One region of the Amycolatopsis sp. NPDC051716 genome, then DNA from elsewhere that is predicted to be linked to it. Evidence: riboswitches for the same ligand, from Rfam matches in the RefSeq annotation. Region 1 holds a riboswitch; the other holds the start of a gene.
What was found. A riboswitch is a leader RNA that binds a small molecule or an ion and turns the genes downstream of it on or off. The one in region 1 is predicted to bind glycine.
Positions count from the first base shown of each region.

Region 2: linked by a shared signal. The riboswitch ahead of gcvP (aminomethyl-transferring glycine dehydrogenase) and the one ahead of gcvP (aminomethyl-transferring glycine dehydrogenase) in region 1 are both predicted to bind glycine.

Region 1 covers NZ_JBFAZA010000011.1:31,627-36,516, forward strand. Annotated here, with positions in the region: gene AB0M30_RS16925 (MerR family transcriptional regulator) at 116-511, shown strand; gene trxA (thioredoxin) at 523-867, shown strand; gene AB0M30_RS16935 (TetR/AcrR family transcriptional regulator) at 848-1,480, opposite strand; gene AB0M30_RS16940 (MerR family transcriptional regulator) at 1,761-2,339, shown strand; glycine riboswitch at 2,382-2,480, shown strand; gene gcvP (aminomethyl-transferring glycine dehydrogenase) at 2,778-4,890, shown strand, end outside.
Region 2 covers NZ_JBFAZA010000010.1:193,117-198,006, reverse strand. Annotated here, with positions in the region: gene AB0M30_RS16340 (3-oxoacyl-ACP reductase) at 1-95, shown strand, start outside; gene AB0M30_RS16335 (hypothetical protein) at 92-289, opposite strand; gene AB0M30_RS16330 (helix-turn-helix transcriptional regulator) at 362-1,657, shown strand; glycine riboswitch at 1,906-2,004, shown strand; gene gcvP (aminomethyl-transferring glycine dehydrogenase) at 2,049-4,880, shown strand.

The DNA of each region.
Region 1 (4,890 bases):
CCCCGCCCGGGGGCACGCCCCCGGACCCCCGTCTCCTCCCGCGGTAGAGCTTTTCGCTCGCCTCGAGGTGTGAGAACTTGCCTTGACGTGGACGTCAACGTCTAGCGTCGAGGGCATGCGGATCGGAGAACTGGCGCAGCGCACGGGTACCACTACTCGTGCGCTGCGGTTTTACGAGGACCAAGGCCTGCTGCAGGCACGGCGCTCGGCCAACGGCTACCGCGAGTACGGCGAGGACGACCTCCAGCTCGTCAAGGAGATCCAGACCCTCCAGACGGTCGGCCTGACCCTCGACGAAACCCGCCCGTTCGTCGAGTGCCTGCGCAGCGGCCACGAAACCGGCGACTCCTGTGCGAGTTCGATCGAGGTGTACCGGCGCAAGCTCGAAGAAGCCGACGCCCTCCTCGCGCGGCTCGGCGGCATCCGCGGCGAACTGGCCGGGAAACTCGCGGCCGCCCTCGCGCGGCAGGCGCCCGATCCGTGTGTCGTGCCCGAATCCCCGCGCCCGTGAAGGAGCCCGCCTTGTCCGAAAACAACACCGTCGCCGACATCACCGACGCGACCTTTGCCGAAGTCCTCGGCAGCGACGTCCCCGTGCTCGTCGAGTTCTGGGCCACCTGGTGCGGCCCGTGCCGGATGGTCGGCCCGGTGCTCGCGCAGCTGGCCGCCGAGCGGGCCGGTGAACTCGCCGTCCGCAAGATCAACGCCGACGAGAACCCGGAGACCACCCGCGCCTACCAGGTCATGTCGCTGCCGACGATGATCCTCTTCCGCGGCGGCGAGCCGGTCGAGACGATCGTCGGCGCGTTCCCGAAGGCCCGCATCGAAGACCGGCTCGACCGGGTCCTCAAGGCGCCGTCGCTTTGACGAACGTGTCCGCCACTTCGCGCCCGTACGTTTCGAGGTCCAGCGAAGGGTCGGCCGCGTAGGCGGCGGCGACACCGTCGATGGCCTGCGCGATCGACATCGCCATCACCTCGGGCGTGAAGGCGCCGAAGGTGCCGTCGGCCTGGCCCTGCTTGAGCTGCCGGGCCAGGCCGTGCACCCGCAGGTCGTCGACCAGCACCTTCGTCATCACCCAGCCGTCGGCATCGTCGGAGTTGGCGGCCAGCTCCGACAGCGCCCGGACGCACTCCGGGTACGCCCGCAGGAACGCGATCGACGTCTCGATGTGCGCCCGCAGGTAGCCGCGCCGGTCGGCCGGGTCGAGGCCGCCGCCGGTGCGTTCGGTGAGGAACGCGCCCTTGGTCTCGACGACCGTGCTGAGCACGGCCTGCATGAGGCCGGCCTTGTTCGTGAAGTGGTACGAGATCAGCCGGGTGCTGCTGAGCCCAGCGCGCTCCTTGATCTTGGCGAAGGTGGTCCGGCGGTAGCCGAGGTCGGCCAGGACGCCGATGGTCGCCCCGATGATCTGCGCCCGGCGCGCGGCCTCGGTGGCACCGAGGCCCAGTTCGGCCATGAGGTCGGTGTTTACTTGCATGAGTAAAAGTTACTCGGCTGAGTAAAAAATGTCCACCGGGTTTGCCGGGCCACGAGTGGGGGTACGGCGAACGGCTCAAAGGCTCAGCCGACCGTTGAGCGTTGCCGCGCGTCGCGTTGACCGGTGTTCTCCTGGCGCTTACCGTCGAAGGAGGTAAATCGCCACGGTGTGATTCACGGTCTGGGGCCGGACCGTGGCGGTTGATCTCCGGCGGGTCCCACTCCTGGGACTCCTCCGGCTGTCATTCGCCGGCCACCAGGTCGGGCGAGGGGAGGCTTGCGTGGTCGAGGCTGGTTCCGAGAAGCAGCCTGTCGGGGTCGCGACTGGCGAGCAGGGGGAACTGTTCCCCGATGACTCGCTGCCCGACGAGCTGGTGGGCTACCGGGGTCCGGCGGCGTGCCAGATCGCCGGCATCACCTACCGTCAGCTCGACTACTGGGCCCGCACCAAACTGGTCGCGCCCAGCATCCGCACCGCGCACGGCTCCGGCTCGCAGCGGCTGTACTCCTTCAAGGACATCCTGGTCCTCAAGGTCGTCAAGCGGCTCCTGGACACCGGCGTCTCGCTCCAGAACATCCGGGTCGCCGTCGACCACCTGCGCGTCCGCGGCGTCCGCGACCTGGCCCGGGTGACGCTGTTCTCCGACGGCACCACGGTGTACGAGTGCACCTCTCCGGAGGAGATCGTCGACCTGCTCCAGGGCGGCCAGGGCGTCTTCGGCATCGCCGTCAGCGGCGCGATGCAGGAGATCAGCGGCACCATCCACGAGTTCCCGGCCGAACGCGCCGACGGCGGCATCGTCGAGACGCACCAACCGGACGAACTCACTCAGCGCCGCAACGCCCGCAAGACCGGTTGATCACCACTGCGGCAGACAGAGTAAGGTTCACCGTGCGGTCGACGAATCCGCGCGGGAGAGTCCGAGCCACACCTTGAGCTCGGCGCCGAAGGAGCAAGTCCTCCCCGGAACCTCTCAGGCACCCTGGACCGCGCGGACGAGACGCCTCTGGAAAGCGGGTCGTCAGGACACAGCCTGATGGCCCCGCCGACGGTGCAAGCCCGGTTCAACCTGCGGGCGAAACTCTCAGGCGCCCTTCGGGGTCAGACAGAGCGGGGAGGGTTCCTCCGGGTTTGGGCGAGCCGTGCTCGCGGCATGCGCTCGCCCGAACCCTTCGGAGTGTCTTGTGGGGGTGCAACCCCCACACCCCGCCCGGCGGGCTCCGCCCCCGGACCCCCGCCGTGGTCACCTCGTGAACTAAGGTCGGGTCAGGCGGGCATGCCGTTCGGAGGAGGTCTCGTGGAGCCGTCACTCGCCTCCCTGGAACAGGGTCTTCCCTTCGCCGACCGGCACATCGGGCCCGGACCGGACGAACTCCGCCACATCCTCGACGTCATCGGCGTCGCCTCCCTCGACGAACTCGCCGAACGGGCCGTGCCGTCGTCGCTGCGGGAGTCCGCGCAGCCCCTCGAACTGCCTCCGCCCGCCTCCGAAGCGCAGGCGCTGGCCGAACTCCGGGAGCTGGCCGGGCGCAACCGGCTGACCGCCTCGATGATCGGGCTCGGCTACCACGACACCGTCACCCCGCCCGTCATCCGGCGCAACGTGCTCGAGAACCCGGCCTGGTACACCGCCTACACGCCCTACCAGCCCGAGATTTCCCAAGGGCGGCTCGAAGCGCTGCTCAACTTCCAGACCATGGTCGCGGACCTGACCGGGCTCCCCGTCGCCAACGCGTCCTTGCTCGACGAGGCCACCGCGGCCGCCGAGGCCATGACCCTGGTGCGCCGGGCCGGGCGAGGGACCTCCCACCGGTTCGTCGTCGACGAAGACACCCTGCCGCAGACCCTCGCCGTGCTTCGGACCCGGGCCGAGCCGCTCGGCATCGAACTGGTCGTCGAAGACCTCTCCCAGGGGCTGACCGGGCTCGGGCTCGGCGGTGACTTCTTCGGCGTGCTCCTGTCCTACCCCGGCGCGTCCGGGGCGGTCCGGGAGCTCGACCTGACCATCGGCGAGGCCAAGAAGCACGGCGCGGCCGTGATCGTCGCCGCCGACCCCCTCGCCCTCACCCTGCTGCGCCCGCCCGGCGAGCTCGGCGCCGACGTCGCCGTCGGCTCGACGCAGCGGTTCGGCGTCCCGCTCGGCTTCGGCGGCCCGCACGCCGCCTACCTCGCCGTGCGGAAGGGCCTGGAACGGCAGCTGCCCGGCCGGCTGGTCGGCGTCGCGAAGGACGCCGACGGCGCGCCCGCGTACCGGCTCGCCCTGCAGACCCGCGAGCAGCACATCCGCCGCGAGAAGGCGACGTCCAACATCTGCACCGCGCAGGTCCTCCTCGCGGTGATGGCGTCGATGTACGCGGTGTACCACGGGCCCGAGGGCCTGCGGTCGATCGCGCTGCGCGCCCACCGGATGGCCACCGTGCTCGCCGCCGGCCTCGCCGAGGGCGGTGTCGACGTCGTGCACGGCGAGTTCTTCGACACGGTCGTCGCGGCGGTGCCCGGCCGGGCGGACACCATTGTCGCCGCCGCGCGCGACCTCGGCATCTCCCTGCGCCGGATCGACGACGACCACGTCGGCATCGCCTGCGACGAAACCACGACCCGCGAGCGGCTTTCCGGCGTCTGGAAGGCGTTCGGCGTCTCCGTGTCCGATGTGGACGGATTGGACGCGGACACCGCCGACGCCCTCCCGGCCCCGCTGCGGCGCACGAGCGAATTCCTCACGCACCCGGTGTTCCACGCGCACCGCTCGGAAACCGCGATGCAGCGCTACCTCCGGCGGCTGGCGGACTCCGACGTCGCGCTCGACCGCAGCATGATCCCGCTGGGCTCGTGCACCATGAAGCTCAACGCCACGGCGGAGATGGAGCCCATCAGCTGGCCGGAGTTCGCCGGCCTGCACCCGTTCGCACCGGCCGAAGACGCCGCCGGGCTCCTGACCGTGGTCGCCGACCTGAGCGCCTGGCTCGCCCGGATCACCGGCTACGACACGGTTTCCCTGCAACCCAACGCGGGCAGTCAGGGCGAGTTCGCCGGCCTGCTCGCCATCCGCGCCTACCACCGCGCCCGCGGCGAGCACGCGCGGGACGTCTGCCTGATCCCGGCCAGCGCGCACGGCACGAACGCGGCCAGCGCGGTGATGGCGGGCATGCGGGTCGCCGTCGTCCGCTGCGACGAGGCGGGCAACATCGACCTCGCCCACCTGCGGTCCACAGTGGACGAGCACCGGGCCGATCTCGCCGCGATCATGCTCACCTACCCGTCGACGCACGGCGTCTACGAAGACACCGTCGGCGAGGTGTGCGCGGCGGTGCACGACGCGGGCGGGCAGGTGTACGTCGACGGCGCCAACCTGAACGCGCTGATCGGCGTCGCCCAGTACGGCCGCTTCGGCGCCGACGTCTCGCACCTCA
Region 2 (4,890 bases), on a different contig from region 1:
TCGCCTTCCTGGCCAGCGACGACGCCAGCTTCATCACGGCGTCGCAGTTCCTGGTCGACGGCGGCATCTCCGGCGCGTACGTCACCCCGCTCTAACGCTTGGTCGGTTTCTTGACGCCGTAGACCTCCCGCAGGTGGCGCCAGGCCGCATTGAGCTTCTTGCGCTCTTCGGACAGCAGCCGTTCGCGGCGGCGCAGCACGCGGACGGCGATCTCGGAGGCGAGGAAGGCGCCGGCGGCGAAGGTCAGCCCGCCGACGATCAGGGTCAGGGCGAGGACGGTGGTGGTCATGGTGACCAGCGTCGGAGCGCCGCGGGCGGGTTGTCCCCGCGCAAAGCTAGCGGGTTTCGTTAGCTTTGTGAGGTGACGCACTGGCGCGCCGACGAGTGGGCGGAAGCGGTCCGGACGGGCATCCGCTCCCGCGGGCTCTCCCTGGACGAGGCCGCGCGGCGCATCGGCGTCCCGACGTCGACGCTGCGCAGCTGGATCGAGCACCGGCACGCGCCCAAGGTGACGGTGTTCGACCACTGGGCGCAGCTCGCCGAGGTCACCGGACTGACCGAAGCCGAGCTCCTGCGCGTCGCCGGCGTCCTGCCCGACAGCCTCGCGAGCCCGGTGCACGTCGCGCAGGCGGCGAAGGCGCTGCGGGAGGGCATCGACCGGGCCGGGCAGTTCCTCCGGCAGGCCACCGCGCTCGTCTACTCCTCGCCCGGCACGCAGGTGGCGAACGCGATCGCGGCGTCGCCGATCGACTGGGAGATGCGGATCCGCTCGGCCACCCGCGGCGACGAGGTCCGCGTCACCTACCACCACTACGTCGGGATCGTGCCGCCGCGGGACTTCCCCTACTCCGACGCCGAGGTGCGGCGGATCATCGAGCACGACGTCCTCGGCGAGCTGTGGCGGCCGCTCGGGCTGTACTGGCGGGTCGCCGAGGTGCACGACTGGCACGAGCCGCCGCGGCTGGTCATCCAGGTGCCCGAGCAGGAGGCGACCCGCCCGCCCGTGCCGTCGCCGGTCGTCACCGCGCCGCCGGTGGTCGTGCTGTCGCCGATCTGGGGGTACGGCGAGCTGCTGGCGTCGCTGGTCGCCGACGGCCTCGGGTTCGGCAACGTCGACTTCCGCTACTTCGGCCTCCCGGACGCGATGGCCGACCGCGTCCGGATCACCGCCCGCGAGCTGGCCGAGCCGGCGCCGCGGCTGGTGCACTCGGTGCCGCCGATCATGCTCCTGCACGGACTCGCCGTGCCGGACCTGACCGGACGGCTCCCGGTCGTGGTCCGCTACGGCCCTCGCATGCGCGCCCGCGCGGCGCGGATCTACCGCGAACCGCTGCTCGAAGCCGGGTTCGACGATCCTGAAGAAGGCGCCCGCGCGATCGAGGAGGCGATTTCGGTCCCGGGGGGCTGCGCGTACTTCGAGGTGACCCTGGCCGACGAGGACGTCTTCGACGGCGACCGCCCCTCGCTGGACCGGCTCAACGACTCGGTGGCGTGGCACGCCGAGCAACTCGTCGAGCAGGTCCTGCTCGGCGCGGGCCTGCCCCCGGTGCCCGTGGGCGGACCGTTGAAACGCCTGGTCCTGCCCTCGGGCCGGGTGCGACGGCCCCCGGCGCTGGCCGGGCAGGTCGCGCACCGGGTCGCCGAAGGTCGCGAATGACTCATTCGAGACCTCCGACGTCCCGAATGAGTCATTCGCGACCTCCCGGGGGCGCGGTCGAGGCGGGGTCGAGGATCACTGTGGTGTTGCCCGGGTGAAGTAGACGCCCGTGGGAAGCGCCGGGTACCGTAGCCGCCACAACTGCAGATCGGGCCGTCGAGCCGAGGCGGGAGAGCCCTCACGAAGTCGGTGGGGCACCGAAGGAGCAAACTCCCCGGAATCTCTCAGGTACCTGCTACCGCTTCGTGCGAGGCCACTCTGGAAAGCAGGCGCACCCGCGCCTCACCCAAGGTGAAAGCCGTGTCCCGCACGGTGAAACTCTCAGGTGCCATGACAGAGGGGGAGTTCCCAGCGCACCGTTCTGCCCGGTGCCCGGCCCGAGGAGCTCCCCATCACGTCTACGCAGTTCGACGCCCGCCACATCGGCCCGTCCGAGGCCGAACGCGCGAAGATGCTGGCCGAGTGCGGCTACGGCAGCCTGGACGCCCTCGTCGGGGCCGCTGTCCCGAGCGCCATCCGCGCCACCCGTGACCTGCGGCTCCCGCCCGCCGCGTCCGAAGAGGAAGCCACCGCGGAGCTGCGCGCCCTCGCCGCCCGCAACCGGCCGATGACGCAGATGATCGGCCTGGGCTACTCCGACACCGTCACCCCCGGCGTGATCCGCCGCAACGTCCTCGAGAACCCGGCCTGGTACACCGCGTACACGCCCTACCAGCCGGAAATCTCCCAGGGCCGGCTCGAGGCCCTCCTCAACTTCCAGACCATGGTCGCCGACCTGACCGGCCTGGCCACCGCGAACGCCTCGCTGCTGGACGAGTCGACCGCCGTCGCCGAAGCCGTCACGCTGATGCGCCGCGCGTCGAAGGCCAAGTCGAACAAGGTCGTCCTCGACGCCGAGTGCCTGCCGCAGACCATCGCCGTCGTGCGCACCCGGGTCGAGGCCCTCGGCATCGAGGTCGAGGTCCGGGACCTGCTGACCGGCCTGCCGGAAGAGTTCTTCGGCGTCGTCGTCCAGTACCCCGGCGCGTCCGGCGTGCTGCGCGGCCGCGGCTTCTACCACGCGATTTCCGAGTCGGCGAAGGCCGCGGGCGCTCTGTTCACCGTCGCCGCCGACCTCCTCGCGCTCACCCTGATCACCGCGCCCGGCGAGTTCGGCGCCGACGTCGCCGCCGGGTCGACCCAGCGCTTCGGTGTCCCGCTCGGCTACGGCGGCCCGCACGCCGGGTACATGTCGGTCCGCGCCGGCCTCGAGCGGTCGCTGCCCGGGCGCCTGGTCGGCGTCTCGGTCGACGCCGACGGCAACTCCGCCTACCGGCTCGCGCTGCAGACGCGTGAGCAGCACATCCGCCGCGAGAAGGCGACGTCCAACATCTGCACCGCGCAGGTCCTCCCGGCCGTGCTGGCCGCGATGTACGCGGTCTACCACGGCCCGGACGGCCTGAGGAAGATCGCCCAGCGCGTCCACGGCCTCGCCGCGGGCTTCGCCGACGCTCTCCGCAAGACCGGCGTCGAGATCGTGCACGAGTCCTTTTTCGACACCGTCGTCGCGCACGTCCCGGGCCAGGCCGCCGAGGTCCACGCGGCCGCCCGCGAAGCCGGGATCAACCTCGGGCACGTCGACGCCGACCACGTCCGGGTCGCCTTCGACGAGGTCAGCACCCCCGCGATCACCGCGAAGGTCCTGCGCGCGTTCGGGGTCGACGAGGACGTCCGAGACGGTGTCGCGCTGCCCAGCGGCCTGGCCCGCGAGAGCGGCTTCATGGGGCACGAGGTCTTCGGCACCCACCGCTCGGAGACGGCGATGCTGCGCTACCTGCGTCGCCTGGCCGACCAGGACTACGCGCTCGACCGCGGCATGATCCCGCTCGGCTCCTGCACGATGAAGCTCAACTCCACCACCGAGATGGAGCCGATCAGCTGGCGGGAGTTCGCGGGCATCCACCCGTTCGCCCCGGCCGAGGACGCCGAGGGGTACCACACGCTGGTCGCCCAGCTGGCCGAGTGGCTGGCCGAGGTCACCGGCTACGACCAGGTGTCGCTGCAGCCGAACGCGGGCAGCCAGGGCGAGCTCGCCGGCCTCCTCGCGATCCGCGCCTACCACCGCGCGAACGGTGACGACGCTCGCGACGTCTGCCTGATCCCGTCGTCCGCGCACGGCACCAACGCCGCGTCCGCGGTGCTCGCCGGGATGCGCGTGGTCGTCGTGAAGTGCACCGACGAGGGCAACGTCGACCTCGCCGACCTGCGGGCCAAGGTCGACGCCCACCGCGACACCCTCGCCGCGATCATGGTCACCTACCCGTCCACGCACGGCGTGTACGAGCACGACATCGACGAGCTGGCCAAGATCGTCCACGACGGCGGCGGCCAGGTGTACGTCGACGGCGCGAACCTCAACGCCCTGCTCGGCCTGGCCAAGCCGGGCGAGTTCGGCGGCGACGTCTCGCACCTGAACCTGCACAAGACCTTCTGCATCCCGCACGGCGGCGGTGGCCCCGGCGTCGGCCCGGTCGCGGTGCGCGCGCACCTCGCGCCCTACCTGCCGAACCACCCGCTGCTCGACGCCGCCGGCCCGGAAACCGGCGTCGGCCCGATCAGCGGCGCGCCCTACGGCTCGGCGTCGATCCTGCCGATCTCCTGGGCCTACGTCCGGATGATGGGCGCGCCCGGCCTGACCGCGGCCACGAAGGTCGCTGTGCTGGCCGCGAACTACGTCGCTTCGCGGCTCGCGCCGCACTACCCGGTGCTCTACACGGGCCAGGACGGCCTGGTCGCGCACGAGTGCATCCTCGACCTGCGGCAGATCACCAAGGAGACCGGCGTGACGGTCGACGACGTCGCCAAGCGGCTCATCGACTACGGCTTCCACGCGCCGACGATGTCGTTCCCGGTCGCGGGCACCCTGATGGTCGAGCCGACCGAGTCCGAGGACCTGGGCGAGATCGACCGCTTCATCGCCGCGATGATCGCCATCCGCGCCGAGATCGACGAGGTCGCGAACGGTAAGTGGAGCGCCGAGGAGTCGCCGTTGCGGGGCGCCCCGCACACCGCCGAGACGCTGGTCGGGGCGTGGGACAAGCGCTACGACCGCGAGCTGGCCGTGTACCCGGCGGGTGTTTCGCGGAAGAACAAGTACTGGCCCCCGGTGCGTCGCATCGACGGCGCCCGCGGTGACCGTAACCTCGTCTGCTCCTGCCCGCCCCTCAACGCTTACGAAGGCTGAGCCCCAGTGT